DNA from 3 places in the Ancylobacter sp. 3268 genome. Region 3 is predicted to be linked to each of the others. Evidence: predicted binding sites of a transcription regulator. Region 3 holds the regulator's gene; each other region holds the start of a gene.
What was found. The regulator LexA, encoded in region 3, represses DNA repair genes until DNA is damaged. The targets are predictions, from matches to a motif close to TGTTCNNNNTGTGTTCNG.

Region 1 (5,886 bases), on a different contig from region 3:
GGCTGGGCAAGGAAGACGCGCCGGTGACCATCGTCGAATATGCCTCGATGACCTGCGGCCATTGCGCGCATTTCCACGCCACCACCTGGCCGGTGCTGAAGGAAAAGTACATCGACACCGGCAAGGTGCGGTTCGTGCTGCGCGAGTTCCCGCTCGACATCGTCGCCAAGGCCGCCTTCATGCTGGCGCGCTGCTCCGGCGAGGGCAAATATTACCCGATGGTCGACACGCTGTTCGACAACCAGAAGAACTGGGCGTTCACCAACAACCCGGCGCAGGCCCTGCTCGCCATCGCCAAGCAGAGCGGCATGACCGAGCAGCAGTTCAACGCCTGCCTTTCGGATGCCAAGCTGGCCGGCGAGATCGACCAGTCCGCCAAGCGCGGCGCCGATGATTTCAACGTCGATTCAACCCCGACCTTCTTCATCAACGGCAAGAAGGTGCCGGGCGCCATCAGCCCCGAGGAACTCGACAAGGAACTGGCGCCGCTCATCGGCTCCAACTGAGGCGAGGCGGCGCGCACCGCGCGTCGCTTTCCCGCTTCCGGCAGGCGGCAGACCATCGCCCTGCCCCAGCCCGGCCGGCATCGCGTGCGCAATCTCACCGCCTTTGCTCCGCCGCACCTTTCAACGCGCGGCGCTGGTTCGGGCCGGACACCCGGCGGCGCGCGGCGCCCGCCGCGCACCGCACCGCGACGATGGCCCCACCTGCTCGGTGCGGATGGCCGGCCGGCATCTTCCATGCAGGGCTTCCGCCTCGAGCCCCGGCAGCGGCGGCCCGGCATAGCGGCACATGGGCGCCCCGATGGCGTCGCATCGCGGTGCCGGCATTCTCGGGTGAGGGTCTCGGCTCCAAACGATGGAGAATGCCGGCTCGGTCCCACCAGGCGGCGGCTGATCCGCTCTGCCTGATTTCCAGCCGGCTGGACTCCGCGCTCGGGAGTTCAGCATCAAGCCGTGAGCCCACCATTCCCGGTGCGCGAAGCAAAGGTCGATCCCGCCGCGCCGCCCGCATGACCAGCCGGCTCATTCGCTTGAGAGCCCGATTGAAGCCTCGGCAGCGACGATCCGAGACGGGGTGAGGCGCGCCCCACGGCCTTGCACTTGCGGCCAATCGGCCTTTTCCGGCGAGGCTCTGTCCCCCAGACCGCCGACGGCGCGGGCGGTATCGCGGTTCGGCGTTGATCCTGCCGCCACGAGGGTCCCTCCAAACCATGGCGACGGAGGCTCCCATGCCCTACGGGGGGCGTATCTCCTTCGCCCACCTCATCGCCGCGCCGACATCGCACCGCGACCGGCCGAGGCCGGCCGCCATCGCCCGCAGCGGCCGCGCTCCCCACGCCGACGTCACGGGTTGGGACGGTGCCGGCCGCAGCGTATCGGCACGCAAGGGACGCCGATCCGTGTCCGCTGCCGATCCGGCGGCAGCTGCGCCGCCGGCCACCCTCATCAGATGCGGCCATCGAGATGACGGCCGGAAGCACCAACCCGTCTCCCAGACATGGCCGGCCGGACGGAGCCTCGGACAAGGGGGTGCCGACAGGTCGGCACCGGTCGATCTGCCGGCGCCGTCAGTCCGGCAATATCACCCGGCCTTCGGCGTCGAGCGGGAAGCCGGGATTATGGGCGATCTCCCATGGATAGCCGTCGGGATCGGCGACATATCCGGAATAGCCGCCCCAGAACGTCTCCTGCGCCGGGCGCAGCGGCCGGCCGCCGGCCGCCATCGCGCGGGCCAGCGTCGCGTCGACCTCCTCGCGGCTCGACCGGTTGCAGGCGAGCGCGATGCCGCCAAAGCTGCCGGGACGGCCGGGGATCACCCCGGCATCGGCGGCGAGTTCGTGGCGCGGATACAACGCCAGCACCACGCCTCCCGCGCCGGGCTGTCGCCGTCCATCCGCCTGGAAGAAGACCACCCCCGTCGTCGCGCGATCCCGCCGCACCATGCCGAGCGCCGCATAGAACGCCGCCGACACGGCGAGATCCGAAACACCCAGCGTCACCAATGAGAGGGAGAGCGGCGACCGGCTCGCCTCGACCTCCGCCACCGCTCCGCGCCTCGCGGCCGCGGCCCGATCCATCCTACCCATAGACATCTTCCCCTCCCTTTCGTTCCGCCGCCGCGCCATCTGCCACCCTGCCGCTGTTCCGCCCCTCCAGCGCGGAGAAGACGGCAAGGCGGCATCGTCGTCATGCCAGTTGTCATGTCCGCCACCGGCAGCGAGACCGCTCCGGGCAACGTCGATCCCAAGCAAGACTGCGCCCCGCCATGTCAGCCGATGGCAGCATGCCAGCCCTTCCGCTCCGGCGACTGGCCTGCCGGTAGGTTGCGACGGCCGCCGCCCCGGCAAGGCCGATATCCTCCGTCCGGCCCGGTCGCGACGTGGTCCGCGCCGTGGTCGCGCCATGGTCCGGCCGCCGCGCCGCGGCAGCGACGACCGACTGCGTTCGCCGCGGCAGGCGCGGCGTCATCCCGTCTCGCCGAAGAGCGACAATTGCTCCCCCTTCTGCGGCCGGCGGCGGAAGTGCCGCGTGGTGAGCCGCACGCTGCGCCGGTTCAATTCCAGGCGCTGGGTGGCGAGCTCGAAGCGGCGCGCCACCGTCCAGGCATAGGGGCCGGAGCCGGTCATGCGCTGGCCGAAGGCGGCGTCATATTCCTTGCCGCCATGCAGTTCCTTCACCAGCGACAGCACGTGGCGGTAGCGATCGGGAAAATTCGCCAGCAGCCATTCCTTGAACAGGTCGCGGATTTCCAGCGGCAGGCGCAGCATCACATAGCCGGCCTCCCCGGCCCCGGCGGCGACGGCGGCGTCAAGGATGCGCTCGATCTCGGCATCGTTGACCGCCGGAATCACCGGCGCCACCAGCACCGCCGTCGGCACCCCCGCCTCGGAGAGCCGGCGGATCGCCTCGATGCGCCGCTGCGGTGTGGCCGCGCGCGGCTCCATCACCCGCGCCAGCTTGTGGTCGAGCGAGGTGATCGAAAGTGCCACCTTGACCAGCCCCCGCTCGGCCATCGGCGCGAGAATGTCGAGGTCGCGCAGGACCAGCGCCGATTTGGTGACGATGCCGACCGGATGGCCGAAATCGCTCAGCACCTCCAGAATGCGCCGCGTCAGCCGCCATTCCTTCTCGATCGGCTGGTAGCTGTCGGTGTTGATGCCGAGCGCGATGGTGCGCGGCTCATAGCCCGGCTTGGACAATTCCTTGGCCAGCAGTTCCGGCGCATCCGGCTTGGCGAACAGCTTTGTCTCGAAATCGAGACCGGCGGAATAGCCCTGATAGGCGTGGGTCGGCCGCGCGAAGCAATAGACGCAGCCATGCTCGCAGCCGCGATAGGGATTGATCGAGCGATCGAAGCCGACATCGGGAGAATCGTTGCGGGTGATGATGGTGCGCGCGCGTTCCACCGTCACCGTGGTCTTGAAGACGGGCAGATCATCGAGGCTCTGCCAGCCATCGTCGAAAGCCTCGCGCGCATGCGGCTCGAAACGGCCGGCGGCATTGGAGAGCGCGCCACGGCCGCGCCGCCGCTCGGCCTCCACCGCCGGGATGGCGCCTGCGCCCTCGGCCGGCAGATCGAGATCGGCGACGGCGGCGGGATCGCGCGCCGCGGCCGCCTCTTCCGCCACACGACGGGCGCGGCGCTCCTCCGCCAGCCGCCCGAGATGCTTGGCGGGGGGCCGGACGGGCGGCGGCCGCAGGGCGGCAGCGGGATCGGCAGAGGGGGCGATGCGGCGTTCCATGGCGCCAAGCTAGCGCAACCATGAGAACATATCAAGAACATATCAGAATTCGCCTGGCATCCCGCTTCACCTGTCCAGCCTTGTGTTATAGGCAACCCAAGGATTTGCGGGGGCTGCCGCCAAGGCCGCTCGGGGATTTGCGACAGTCGCCGGCAGGTTCGGCGCAAGACGGGGATGGACGGGCCGCGTGATCTCGGTGGTGATTCCGACACGCGAGTCGGGCAATTTGCTAATACCCACTCTGGCGGCGCTGGTTCCCGGCGCGGCGGCGGGGCTGGTGCGCGAGGTGCTGCTGGTCGACGGCGCGGCCGGATCTTCCGGCGAGATCGCCGAGGTCGCCGATGCGGCCGGCTGCGAATATCTCGCCGGCCCGTCCGATCGGGGCGAGCGGCTGCGGCTGGGGGCACAGGCGGCGCGGGGGCCGTGGCTGATGTTCCTCGAACCCGCCGGGCTGCTGCAGGAAGGCTGGACGCGCGAGGTCCGCAGCTTCATCGACCAGGCGGAGCGCACCGGCGGCGCCGAGAAACGCGCCGCGAGTTTCCGCCCCGCCCTCGATGGCTTCGGCCTCGGCACCCGGTTCAAGGAAACGGCAACCGTCCTGTGGCAGGTCACCACCGGCCGCGCCCGGCCGGAACAGGGGCTGCTGATCCACCAGCGGCTCTATCAGCGGCTCGGCGGCCATGAGGGCGGCGAGCGGGCGCCGCAGCGGCTGGTCGGGCGCATCGGCCGCGGCCGCATGGTGCTGCTGCGCTCGCACATGCTGCTGCCGGCGGCATGATCCCGCCGGCCCGCATCGGCCGGCCGTTCAGCTTTTCGCCTTGTCGCGCTTCAGGTGCTCGTCGAGCCGGGGCAGTATCTCGACGAAATTGCACGGCCGGTGGCGAATATCGAGCTGCTTGGCCAGGATCTCGTCCCAGCCGTCGCGGCAAGCCCCCGGCGAACCGGGCAGGCAGAAGATGTAGGTGGCGTTGGCCACGCCCGCCGTCGCCCGGCTCTGCAGCGTCGAGGTGCCGATCTTGGCGAACGACACCATGTGGAACACGGTGGAGAAGCCCTCCATGCGCTTCTCGAATAGCGGCTCCACCGCCTCCGGCGTCACGTCGCGGCCGGTGAAGCCGGTGCCGCCGGTGGTGATGACGACGTCGATGCCGGCATCGGCGATCCAGCCGCCGACGCGGGCGCGGATCGCCTCGACATCATCCGGCACGATGGCGCGGTCGGCGAGGCGGTGGCCGGCGGCCTCGATGCGCGCCGCCAGCGTATCGCCGGAGCGGTCATCGGCGCGGGTGCGGGTGTCGGAGACGGTCAGCACCGCGATGGCCAGCGGCACGAAGGGACGCTCGGCGGCGGGGGTCTGCGGAAGCGACATGGGCAACGGCCTCGAAAACGTGCGGAAGCCGCATATGTGGTCGCCGCCGGCGTGTTGCGAGACCCCGGCGGGCGCCGGCCGAGCGGCGGCTCCGCCGCCTAGTCCTCATATATTGCCGCTGCCGAAGGTGTTGCACTGCTGCAGCGAGCCCGATTGCAACCCGCGCTTGAACCAGCTCACCCGCTGCGCCGAGGTGCCGTGGGTGAAGCTGTCCGGCACCGCATAGCCCTGCGACTGCTTCTGCAGACGATCGTCGCCGATCGCCGAGGCGGCATTCAGCGCCTCCTCGATATCGCCGTCCTCGAGGATCTTGAAGCGCTGGTCGGCATGATTGGCCCACACCCCGGCGAGGCAGTCGGCCATCAGCTCGACGCGCACGGAAAGCTGGTTGGCCTCGGCGCGCGACGCCTGGCGCTGGCGCTCCTGCACCTTGGCGAGCAGGCCGATCTGGTTCTCGACATGGTGGCCGACCTCGTGGGCGATGACATAGGCGGCGGCGAAGTCGCCGGAGGCGCGGAAGCGGGTCTTCATCTCCTGGAAGAAGGAAAGGTCGAGATAGACCTTCTGGTCGTTGGGGCAATAGAACGGCCCCATCGCCGACTGCGCCGTGCCGCAGGCCGAGCGGGTGACGCCGGAAAACAGCACCATGCCGGGGTCGCGATAGGTCTTGCCCTGCTGTTTGAAGATCTCGGTCCAGACGTCCTCGGTCTGGGCGAGCACGGCGCTCGCGAACTGGCCGAGCTGGTCGTCCGGCGCGCGGCGCGGCGCGCTC
Region 2 (5,886 bases), on a different contig from region 3:
AGCGCCGATCATCCGCTTCACGTCGAGGTCTCCCGGTTCACCCAAAGTCATCCCTCCCGCTTTCTGGCACGACGGAGGCGAGCGCAACAATCCCCAAAACGGTGATCGGCGAGACGGTTCCGCGTCAGGCGGTGTCGCCGGCGAACAGGTTGCGCGCCGCCTCGTGCAGCGCCGCGCCCGGGGTGGCGAGACCATGCAGGATGTCGAAATGGTTGGCCCCGGCGATTCGATGCGGTGGACGGTCCGGCCAGTTGGCGGCCATCCGATCGGTCTGCCGGCGGAAACCCTCGGTTTCCTCGCCGCCGACCGCCAGCACGACGCGGGCCGGCACCCGGCGGGGGGCGCGGTCGAGGCTGAGGCGGGCGGCCTCGGCGTCGTCGAGGCGGAGGTCGGCATTGATGCTGGTGGCGATGAGCGGCCGCAGATCGAACACGCCGGAAATCGGCAGCACGCCCTGGAAGGGGGCCGCCGGCAGGCCGTGCGCGGTCCAGTCGACGGTCGCCAGGTCGGCGGCGAGATAGCCGCCGGCCGAATGGCCGGCCACCACGATGCGGGCGCGTTCGGCCGGCGTCAGCACCTCGCGGTAGAGATGGGCGAAGGCGGTCCGCACGGCGGGGGCGATGGCGGAAAAGGCGGCCTGCGGGCACAGCGGGTAGCTGGGCAGCGCCACCGAATAGCCGACGGCGAGGAAGGGCGCGGCGATCCAGGAAAATTCATCCTTCGACCGCGCCCGCCAGAAGCCGCCATGGATAAAGACGAGGGTGCCGCGCGGCGCGGTGGCGCGGAACAGGTCGAGCCGTTCGCGCGGATGCGCGTCATAGGCGAGGTCGGCCAGCGGCGGATGGTGCCGGCGCGCGGCTTCGGCGCGTTCCTGCCACCTGCCGGTGATCGCCTTCATGTCCGGCACGGTGAGCGCCAGATTGTACTGGCGTTCGCTGTAGTCATCGATGGCGGCGGCCGGCAGGGTCATGGACACATCCTTCGGACGAGGCGACACGGGAGCGATGCCCGCAGAGCCCCCAGGATCGCCGCCAGGGCGAGAGGCGGCGGCCGGTTCGGCCAGACGGGTATCGCGGGCGAGATTTGCGGACGCCCCTGCATAAAAGGCTCCACGGTTTCGTTCAAATCGACTGGCGGGTCTCGATCTCGACGGTGAGCCACCGAGCGCCGGATCGCAAAGCCCGGCGGCAGGGAAAGCGTTGGCTCGTTGAGGCACCGACCGCGCCCCGCTGCCGATCGGGGGCGTCGGCGCCATTGCGTGCAGGCACCGGGCATAGATGGTTTGGAACCGGAAACCGGACCCCGACGCCATGCCCGACACGGCCCGCGGCCGATTGCTGGACCTTGGCAGGCCTGCCTGCGGCACGGTCGATCCCCGACGCCTTTGTTGCCGGCGGCGCTTGCGGGGCTATGCGGCGGCGGTGGTCCGGTCGGCGCCGACGCGATAGGCCAGGGCTTCGGCGATATGGGCACGTCCAACCGTTTCGGCCCCGGAAAGATCGGCGAGGGTACGCGCCACCCTCAGCACGCGGTGATAGCCGCGCGCCGACAGCCGCATGATGCGCGCCGCATCGGTGAGCAGCGCGGCGCCGTGGCTGTCGGGCGAGGCGATCTCCTCCAATATCGGGCCGGAGGCCTGGGCGTTGGTGGCGAGGTCCGGCCGGCCGAGGGCGGCGAAACGCTCGGCCTGCGCCGCCCGCGCCGCCGCCACCCGCCGGGCGACGCTGACGCTCGATTCGGTCGGCGCCGAGCGCACCAGATCCACCGCCGATACCGCCGGCACGTCGAGATGCAAATCGATGCGGTCGAGGAAGGGGCCCGACAGCCGCGCCTGATAGTCCGCCGCGCAGCGCGGCCCGCGTCGGCAGGTGAAGCCGGGCTCGCCGGCCCGGCCGCAGCGGCAGGGGTTCATCGCCGCCACCAGCTGGAACCGGGCCGGATAGGTGACGCGGTGGTTGGCGCGGGCGATGAAGGCGTCGCCGGTCTCCAAAGGCTGGCGCAGCGCGTCGAGCACCGAGGGCTGGAACTCCGGCAGCTCATCGAGGAACAGCACGCCATTATGCGCGAGCGACACCTCGCCGGGCCGGGCGCGGTTGCCGCCGCCGACCATCGCCGCCATCGAGGCGGAATGGTGCGGCGCGCGGAACGGCCGCCGGTCGGTGAGCGCGCCCGATTGCAGCGTGCCGGCCACCGAGGCGATCATCGAGACCTCCAGCAGCTCCACAGGCGACAGCGGCGGCAGGATCGAGGGCAGGCGCTGCGCCAGCATCGACTTGCCGGCGCCGGGCGGGCCGCAGAACAAAAGGTTGTGGCTGCCGGCGGCGGCCACTTCCAATGCCCGCCGGGCTGTCTCCTGTCCGCGCACGTCCGAGAGGTCCGGCAGCGCGGCACCGGCGGCGTCCAGCCGCGGCTCCGGCCGGGTCAGCCGCTGCCGGCCGGCGAGATGGCCGGCCAGCTGGATGAGCGAGGAGGGCGCCAGCACCGGCATGTCCGGGCTGGCCCAGGCGGCCTCTTGGCCGCATTCCGCCGGGCAGATGAGGCCGTGGCCGCGGGCATTGGCGCCGATCGCCGCCGGCAGCACCCCGGCCACCGCGGCGATGCGGCCGTCGAGCGCCAGCTCGCCGACCACGGTGAAGCCTTCCAGCGCCTCGGCGGGAACCGCCCCGATCGCCGCCATCAGGCCGAGCGCGATCGGCAGATCGTAATGGCTGCCCTCCTTGGGCAGATCGGCGGGGGCGAGATTGACGGTGATGCGCTTGGGCGGCAGGGCAAGCCCGGAGGCGATGAGCGCCGCGCGCACCCGCTCCTTCGCCTCGGTCACCGCCTTGTCGGCGAGGCCGACCAGATTGAACGCCGGCAGGCCGGGGCTGACCTGGACCTGCACGTCGACCGGGCGCGCCTCGATGCCCTCGAACGCCACCGTTGCCACCCGCTGGACCATGGTCCCCCGATCACGTCTTCGCGCGCCGCGCCGCGCCATCCCGCCCCGAAACCTCAACTCTAAAGGGCGAAAACCCCGCGTCAAGAACATTAAGGGAACGGAAAAGGCGAATTCGCTCGCTGCCGGACCGGTGCCGTGCGCGTTCGATAGAACCTTTCTATCAAGAGACGGAACGCCGGAATTGATTTCCGTCAAGTCAGGGCCGATGTTCTCCATTGGAAAACTTTAAAAGAAGGTCCGGGAGAAGATGCCGCATTACGAGCCATGGAGCGAAGAGCGGGCGCAGGCCGTGATCGGCGAGTTCGCTCATCTCGAGGGCCCGCTCATGCCGATGCTCCACGCGGTGCAGGAAACGTTCGGCTATGTGCCGGATGCGGTGGTGCCGATGCTTGCCGAACGCCTGAATGTCTCGCGCGCCGAAGTCCACGGCGTGGTGACCTTCTATCATGATTTCCGGCACGAGCCCGCCGGCCAGCACGTGCTGAAGCTGTGCCGCGCCGAGGCCTGCCAGGCCGCCGGCGGCGATGCGCTGGCCGCCCATGCCGAGCACAAGCTTGGCTGCAAGCTCGGCGAGACCACCGCCGATGGCCGCGTCACCGTCGAGCCGATCTACTGCCTCGGCCTGTGCGCCACCGCGCCTTCCGCCATGCTCGACGGCCGCATCGTCGCCCGTCTCAACGAGCGTCGCCTCGACGCGCTGATCTCGGAGGCGCAGTCGTGAGCACGAATCCCGTAAGCATCCGCATCTACGTTCCCAAGGACGCCTGCGCCATCGCCTGCGGCGCCGACGAGGTGGTCCAGGCCATCGAGGCCGCGGCCCTCGCCCGCAGTCAGCCGGTCGAGATCATCCGCACCGGCTCGCGCGGCATGCTGTGGCTGGAGCCGCTGGTCGAAGTGGCGACCCCGGAAGGCCGCATCGCCTATGGCCCGGTGGAGGAAGGCGACGTCGAGGCGCTGTTCGCGGCCGGCTTCCTCACGGGGGCCACGCATGCGCTGCGCATCGGCAAGCCGGAGGAACACCCCTTCCTGGCGAAGCAGACCCGGCTCACCTTCGCCCGCTGCGGCATCATCGACCCGGCCTCCTATGCCGACTACGTCGCCCATGGCGGTTACAAGGGTCTCGAGCGCGCGCTGGCGCTCGGCCCGGCGGAGATCATCGAGGAAGTCAAGAAATCCGGCCTGCGCGGCCGCGGCGGCGCCGGCTTCCCCACCGCCATCAAGTGGAAGACCGTGGCCGACGCCAAGGACGACCGCAAATACATCGTCTGCAACGCCGACGAAGGCGACTCGGGCACCTTCGCCGACCGCATGATCATGGAAGGCGACCCTTTCCAGCTGATCGAGGGCATGACCATTGCCGGCATCGCGGTGGGCGCCACCAAGGGATACGTCTATACCCGCTCGGAATATCCGCACGCCATCTGGGCGATGGAGAAGGCGATCGAGGCGGCGCGCGCCCACGGCATGCTCGGCGTCAACATTGCCGGCTCGCCGCACAGCTTCGACATGGAAGTGCGCATGGGCGCCGGCGCCTATGTCTGCGGCGAGGAGACCGCGCTGCTCGACAGCCTCGAGGGCGGCCGCGGCACGGTGCGCGCCAAGCCGCCGCTGCCGGCGCATAAGGGCCTGTTCCAGAAGCCGACCGTGATCAACAACGTGCTGTCGCTGGTGGCGGTGCCGCATATCCTGGCCGACGGCGCGCAGAAATACGCCGATTTCGGCATGGGACGCTCGCGCGGCACCATGCCGGTGCAGATCGCCGGCAATGTGAAGTTCGGCGGCCTGTTCGAGACCGCCTTCGGCATCACCCTCGGCGAGCTGATCAACGATATCGGCGGCGGCACGGCGTCCGGCCGCCCGGTGAAGGCGGCGCAGGTGGGCGGCCCGCTCGGTGCCTATGTGCCGACCTGGCAGTTCGACCTGCCCTTCGACTACGAGGCCTTCGCGGCCAAGGACGCGCTGATCGGCCATGGCGGCATCGTGGTGTTCGACGACACCGCCGACATGGTGAAGATGGCGCGCTTCGCCATGGAGTTCTGTTCGGTGGAGAGCTGCGGCAAGTGCACGCCCTGCCGCATCGGCTCCACCCGCGGCGTCGAGGTCATCGACCGCATCGTCGCCGGCGAGCGGCGCGAGAAGAACCTCGAAGTGCTGAAGGACCTCTGCCAGACCATGAAGCTCGGCTCGCTCTGCGCGCTGGGCGGGTTCACACCCTATCCGGTGCTGAGCGCCCTCACCCATTTCCCCGAAGAATTCGGCGACACGCCCCGTCGCCTCGAAGCCGCTGAATGAGGAGGACACGCCATGTCTCTCGTCCATGAGATCGACTACGGTACGCCCGCCCCCAAGACCGACAAGATGGTGACGCTCACCATCGACGGCGTCGAGGTCACGGTCGCGGAAGGCACGTCCATCATGCGCGCGGCGATGGAGATGGGGACGCAGATCCCCAAGCTCTGCGCCACCGACATGCTGGACGCCTTCGGCTCCTGCCGCCTCTGCCTGATCGAGATCGAGGGCCGCAACGGCACCCCGGCCTCATGCACGACGCCGGTGGCGCCGGGCATCAAGGTGCACACCCAGACGCCGCGCCTCGCGCAGCTGCGCAAGGGGGTGATGGAGCTCTACATCTCCGACCACCCGCTGGACTGCCTCACCTGCGCCGCCAATGGCGACTGCGAGCTGCAGGACATGGCCGGCGCGGTCGGCCTGCGCGAGGTGCGCTACGGCATGGAGGGCGCCAATCATTTCGCCCCCACTTCCGAGCTCGTCATGCCCAAGGACGAGTCGAACCCCTATTTCACCTACGACCCGGCCAAGTGCATCGTCTGCAATCGCTGCGTGCGCGCCTGCGAGGAAGTGCAGGGCACCTTCGCGCTGACCATCTCCGGCCGCGGCTTCGACAGTCGCGTGTCGCCGGGCCAGTCGGAAGCCTTCCTCACCTC
Region 3 (5,886 bases):
GGAGGCGATGCGCATTTCCGGCCTGTCGCACATTCTTTCGATCTCCGGCCTGCATATGGCGCTGGTGGCGACGACGGTGTTCTTCCTCGCCCGCGCCTTGCTGGCATTGTGGCCGGGGCTGGCGCTGCGCCGGCCGATCAAGGCCTGGGCGGCGGTTCCGGCGCTGGCCGCCGCCACCTACTATCTGCTGCTGTCAGGCGCCGAGGTGGCGACGCAGCGCTCCTATGTGATGACGCTGCTGGTGCTGTGCGGCGTGATGCTCGGACGGCCGGCGCTCACCCTGCACACACTGGCGCTGGCGGCGCTGATCGTGCTGACGCTCGCGCCCTGGGCGATCCTCGATCCCGGCGCGCAGATGTCCTTCGCCGCTACGCTGGCACTCGTCGTTGCCTATGAGCGCGGCGGCCGTCGCCTTATCGCCGCCGGCGCCGGCCGGGTGCCGTGGTATGCATCCGGCCCGGCGCGCTGGCTGGCGGCGCTGGCGCTCACCTCGCTGGCGGCGGGCCTCGCCACCGCGCCCTATGCCGCCTATCACTTCCAGCGCCTGGCGCCCCTCAGCCTTGTCGCCAATCTTGCGGCGACGCCGCTGGTCAGCTTCGTCATCATGCCGGCCGGGCTGATGGGCACGCTCGCCATGCCCTTCGGCTGGGAGGCGCCGGCGTTCCGGGTGATGGGCTGGGGCATCGATGCCATGAACGCCATCGCCCGCGACGTGGCGGCGCTGCCCGGCGCCGATGGCGGCGTGCGGGCCATGCCGCTCGCCAGCCTGGCGCTGATCACCTTCGCCTTTCTCGCCGCCTGCCTGCTGCGCACCCGGCTCGCTTTGGTGGCGGTGGTCTTTGCGGCGGCGGCCATCTGGCCGCTCGCCGCCGCCCGCCCTCCCGACGTGTTGATCGACGCGCAGGCGCGGACCGTGGCCGTGCGCGGGCCGGACGGGCAGCTCGCGCTGATGGGCGATCGCCGCAAGGGCCTTGCCGAGCGGTTTTCCGCCGAGCAGTGGCTCTCGGCCGAAGGGTTGCGCGGCAAGGGGGCGGGAGCGGCGCCCGCCTCATCGCCGGGGCACGCCGCCCCGGCGGTAGATGCGGCGCAGTCGCCGGCAAGATCGGCGGCGCCGGGAGCGCCGACCGGCCGATGCGATGCACTTGGCTGCGTCCTGCCGGCACGCGACGGGCGGCTCGTCGCCTATCCGCTCGACCGCGCCGCGCTGGCGGATGACTGCCGCCGCGCCGCGCTGGTGCTGACACGCTTTACGGCGCCGGCGGATTGCGCCGCCGAGGTGGTGCAACTCGACCGGGCGGGCGAGGGGGCCGGGACCGCTTTCCTGCTCGAGCCGGACGGCGGCTGGCGCCGCATCGATGCCCGCCCGCCGGATGGCGCGCGCCCCTGGCTCCCGGGATCCTCGAGCTATTTCCGCAAGACTGCGCCGTGATTCTGCGAAAAGAACGGCGCCGAAACAAAGAGCAGGAGCCTTCCCGGTGAACCGGGTTCACCGAAAGCGCTCAAGCGCGAAATCCGCAGGGGTGTCACCGGCCACCCGGTCCCCGCGCCGGGATTCAGGACCATCGATGTGTCGGAAGCATTGCGCCGCCGCCGGCACGGCGCAGCTTCGCCCCGTCAAAACGCTGGTCCGCCGGCGGTGAGGCTCAGTAGCGGCGGAACAAGCCGACCAGCCGCCCCTGGATGCGCACGCGGTCCGGCCCGAAAATGCGGGTTTCATAGGCCGGGTTGGCCGCTTCCAGGGCGATGGAGGCTCCCTTGCGGCGCAGCCGCTTCAGCGTCGCCTCCTCGTCATCGATCAGCGCCACCACGATCGAACCGGTCTCGGCGGTGTCGCCGCGGCGGATCAGCGCCAGGTCGCCATCGAGAATGCCGGCCTCGATCATCGAATCGCCGCGCACCTCCAGCGCGAAATGCTCGCCGCCGCCGAGCATCTCCGCCGGCATGGAAATGGTCTGGCTCGGCGACTGTATGGCGGAGATCGGCGAGCCGGCGGCGATGCGGCCCATGACCGGTACCGGGATCGGCCGCATCGCCTCGTCGTCGCCCGGCGGCGGCGCGGCAGGGCGGGAGCGGCCGAGGCTGCCCTCGATCACGCTCGGTGCGAAGTTGCGGGGCTGGGCGGAAGCCGCCGGCTTCGGCATCGCCTGCACCGTCTCGGGCAGGCGGATCACTTCCAGCGCCCGCGCGCGATTTGGCAGCCGGCGGATGAAGCCGCGCTCCTCCAACGCGGTGATCAGCCGGTGGATGCCGGATTTGGACCGGAGGTCGAGCGCTTCCTTCATCTCCTCGAAAGAGGGCGGTACGCCGCTCTCCTTCAGGCGTTCATTGATGAAGCGGAGCAGTTCGTGTTGCTTGCGGGTGAGCATCAGCGCAGGTCCATCCCCGGCGGGCAGCCAAAATGAAACAAATCACGAACAAACACTATCCGTTCTTTTTGTGTTCCACAATCGGTAAATAAAGCCCTAAGCGGTCGACGCGATGATGGGCTCCCGCTAATGTATGCAATGTCACGGTCATTGCCTAAGTGATACGCAGATTTGGCTTCTTGCTTGATTGGGAGATCCGCATTGCCTGCCACGATCGCCGACATTCTCCATGCGCACCGCTCCGGCCGCTCGACTCCATCGCGCACCGTCGCCGCCTGCCTGGAGCGGATCGAACGGCATGCCGATCCGTCGATCTTCACCGCGCTGTTCGGGCGCGAGGCGCTCGCCGAGCAGGTGGCGGCGCTGGAGGGGCGTGATCCGTCGAGCCTGCCGCTCTATGGCGTGCCGTTCGCGGTGAAGGACAATATCGACGTCGCCGGGCTGCCAACCAGCTGCGCCTGTCCGGATTTCGCCTATGTCGCCGCGCGCGATGCCACCGCCGTCGCGCGCCTGCGGCGGGCCGGCGCCATCGTCATCGGCAAGACCAATCTCGATCAGTTCGCCACCGGCTTGAACGGCACCCGTTCGCCCTATGGCACGCCGCGCAATGCCGTGCGCGCCGATCTGGTGCCGGGCGGCTCGAGCTCGGGCTCGGGCGTGGCGGTGGCGGCGGGGCTGGTGGCCTTCGCGCTCGGTACCGATACCGCCGGTTCGGGGCGCATCCCCGCCGGGCTGAACAACATTGTCGGCATCAAGCCGAGCCTCGGCCTGGTCTCGACGAGCGGTCTGGTGCCGGCCTGCCGCACGCTCGACTGCATTTCGGTGTTCGGCCTCACCGTCGACGACGCCTTCGCCGCGCTCCGGGTCATGGCCGGGCCGGACGAGGCCGATCCGTTCTCGCGGCCGCTGCCGCTCGGCACGCCGGGCGCCTTCCCGGTGGCGCCGCGCATCGCCGTGCCGCGGCCGGAGGACCGGGTGTTCTTCGGCGATCGCCAGGCCGAGGCGGCCTTCGCCCAGGCCATCGCCCGCATGACCTCGCTCGGCGCCCGCCTCGTCGAGATCGCCATGGAGCCGTTCCACGAGACCGCCAAGCTGCTCTATGAGGGGCCGTGGGTCGCCGAGCGCTATGCCGCGGTCGGTCCGTTTCTCGAGGCGAAGCCGGAAGCGTTCAACGAGGTGGTCCGGACCATCATCGAGGAGGGACGCCGGCGCACCGCGGTCGAGACCTTCCGCGGCCATTACCGCCGCGTCGAACTTGCGGCGCGCACCCGCGTCAGCCTCGCCGGCTGTGATGCGCTGATGGTGCCGACCATGCCGACGGTCTACACGGTGGAGGAGATGCTGGCCGATCCGGTGCGGCTCAATACGCATCTCGGCGTCTACACCAATTTCGTCAATCTGCTCGACATGTGCGGCATCGCCGTGCCCTCGGGCCTGCGGCCGGACGGGGCGCCGGTCGGCGTCACCCTGCTGGCGGGCGCCGGGCGGGATGCGCACCTCGCCGCGCTGGCCTCCGCCTTCCATGCCTCGACCGATCTGCCCATGGGCGCCACCGGCGAGAAGCTGCCGCCCTTGCCGCCCGCCGCCCCGCGCGCCGGCGCCGGCTATCACGAGATCGCGCTGTTCGGCGCGCATCTTTCCGGCCTGCCGCTCAATGGCGAATTGCTGGAAGCGGGCGGCGTGTTCATGCGCCGCGCCCGCACCAGCGAGGACTACCGGTTCTACGCGCTCCCCGAGGGACGGGTGCGCCGGCCCGGCCTGCTGCGCGTCGAGGCCGGCACCGGCGCGTCGATCGAATGCGAGATCTGGGCGCTGCCGGCCGAGGCCTTCGCCCGCTTCGTCGACGCCATCCCGGCGCCGCTCGGCATCGCCACCATCCTCCTTGAGGACGGCAGCCGGGTGAAGGGCTTCGCGCTGGAGGCGGTGGCGGCGCGCGATGCGCGCGACATCACCGGCTTCGGCGGCTGGCGAGACTTCCTCGCCGAGGAGCAGCGGCAGCGGCAGGCGGCCGGCATTCCGGCGGCGGAGTAGAAAGCCCAGTATTATCAGATCAGTTGCGCGTATTTCTCATATGCGTCGTGAACGATGGAGATATGGTCGCGCATCGCCGCGGCCGCGCCGTCGCGGTCGCCGCGCAGGATCGCGGTGACGACGCGGTCATGCTCCTGATGCGATAGCGCGAGACGTCCCAGCGCCCGGAACTGGGCGCGGCGGAACGGCGAGAGCCGCTGCCGCGTCGCCAGCGTCAGCTCCACCAGATAGTCGTTGTGGCCGCCGGCATAGATCGAGGTGTGGAACTGCTCGTTGGCCTCGCGATAGGCGGCGAAATCGCCGAGACGCATCATCTCGCCCATCTCGGCATGCAGCATCTCCAGCCGCCGCCGCTCGGCGGGGGCGATGTTCTGCGCGCAGAGCCCGGCGCACAGCGCTTCCAGCTCCGCCATTACCTCGAACATGTTCTGCAGCCGCTCGAAGCTCGGCCGGGCGACGATGGCGCCGCGATGCGGGCGGGCATCGATCAGGCCGGAGGCGGCGAGCTCGCGAATGGCTTCGCGCACCGGCGTGCGCGACACGCCGAAGCGGGCCGCCAGCGCGCTCTCGTCCAGCAGCGTGCCGGGCGGCAGCAGGCCGCGGGTGATCTCGTCGGCGACCTGCTCGCGAATATCCTCGGCGCGGGTCTTGCGGCCGAGCCGGGGCGCTCCGGTCGGGGCGGCGACGGCGACAGGACTGTCGGGAAGCGACATGTCAGCTCCGCCGGCCGGCGCGCGGCAACGGGCCCGCGAGAACGGGCGCGAGGGCATCATGCGCGGCGAGGAGAGCGGTGGAACGGATCATCGGCTCACGGCAGGCTATAGGGTTCACGGCAGGCTGGTGCACGGGTTGGAGACGGATTCGGCGCTTATGCCGGGTCGGCGATCAGGCTGACATGGGCGGCGACGACTTTCCATCCCCCGGCGGTCCGCATCCAGGTCTGCATCTGCCGGCCGACCTTGCCGGGGGCCGAGGCACGGCGGAACAGCGTCGCCGCGGTGGCCATGTCGCGGCCATAGGTGGTGATCACCGTGCCGTCGAGGCTCCGCTCCAGCCCGTGCGGCGAGCGGCCGGCACGGAAGGCGCGGATCGCCGCGATGCCGTAGAGGTTCTCGCCGCCGCCAAAGCGGATGGTGCGCGGATCGTCCCAGAAAAGATCGTCGAGGGCGGCGATGTCATTGCTGGTCAGCGCCAGCTCGTAGCGGGCGAACGCCGCCTCGACTTCGGCCAGCACGTCCGGGATATTGATGTCCATCGCCCTGAGATTCCTCGCATCTTGCCGTCGGCCAGCACACAGCCTCAGCGGCGCGGGGTCAATCCTCCAGCGGCAGAATCTCGCATGGCTCGCCCGCTTTGGCGGCGGTGGCGTGCGGCCGGCGCACCAGCAGCGCGCCGGCGCGGGCGAGCAGGCTCAGCATCGAGGAATCCTGCACCGGCATCGGCCGGACCAAAGCTGTTCCGGCGTGGTGGCCGACGATCTCGGCGCGCA

Region 1: J2X65_RS19550 (PA0069 family radical SAM protein) is a predicted target of LexA. The motif match lies at 3,768-3,785, and genes of this name have one in related genera.
Region 2: J2X65_RS09830 (YifB family Mg chelatase-like AAA ATPase) is a predicted target of LexA. The motif match lies at 3,024-3,041, and genes of this name have one in related genera.

What each region holds. Positions count from the first base shown of each region.
Region 1 covers NZ_JAVDUX010000014.1:136,722-142,607, forward strand. The annotation lists gene J2X65_RS19540 (DsbA family protein) at 1-506, shown strand, start outside; gene J2X65_RS19545 (VOC family protein) at 1,571-2,095, opposite strand; gene J2X65_RS19550 (PA0069 family radical SAM protein) at 2,468-3,745, opposite strand; gene J2X65_RS19555 (glycosyl transferase) at 3,933-4,523, shown strand; gene moaB (molybdenum cofactor biosynthesis protein B) at 4,551-5,114, opposite strand; gene J2X65_RS19565 (neutral zinc metallopeptidase) at 5,220-5,886, opposite strand, start outside.
Region 2 covers NZ_JAVDUX010000005.1:350,478-356,363, forward strand. The annotation lists gene J2X65_RS09820 (ABC transporter substrate-binding protein) at 1-12, opposite strand, end outside; gene J2X65_RS09825 (alpha/beta hydrolase) at 125-970, opposite strand; gene J2X65_RS09830 (YifB family Mg chelatase-like AAA ATPase) at 1,409-2,941, opposite strand; gene J2X65_RS09835 (formate dehydrogenase subunit gamma) at 3,189-3,662, shown strand; gene J2X65_RS09840 (NADH-quinone oxidoreductase subunit NuoF) at 3,659-5,233, shown strand; gene fdhF (formate dehydrogenase subunit alpha) at 5,246-5,886, shown strand, end outside.
Region 3 covers NZ_JAVDUX010000010.1:42,737-48,622, reverse strand. The annotation lists gene J2X65_RS15015 (ComEC/Rec2 family competence protein) at 1-1,429, shown strand, start outside; gene lexA (transcriptional repressor LexA) at 1,644-2,366, opposite strand; gene atzF (allophanate hydrolase) at 2,568-4,397, shown strand; gene J2X65_RS15000 (GntR family transcriptional regulator) at 4,412-5,110, opposite strand; gene hpxZ (oxalurate catabolism protein HpxZ) at 5,266-5,652, opposite strand; gene glp (gephyrin-like molybdotransferase Glp) at 5,711-5,886, opposite strand, start outside.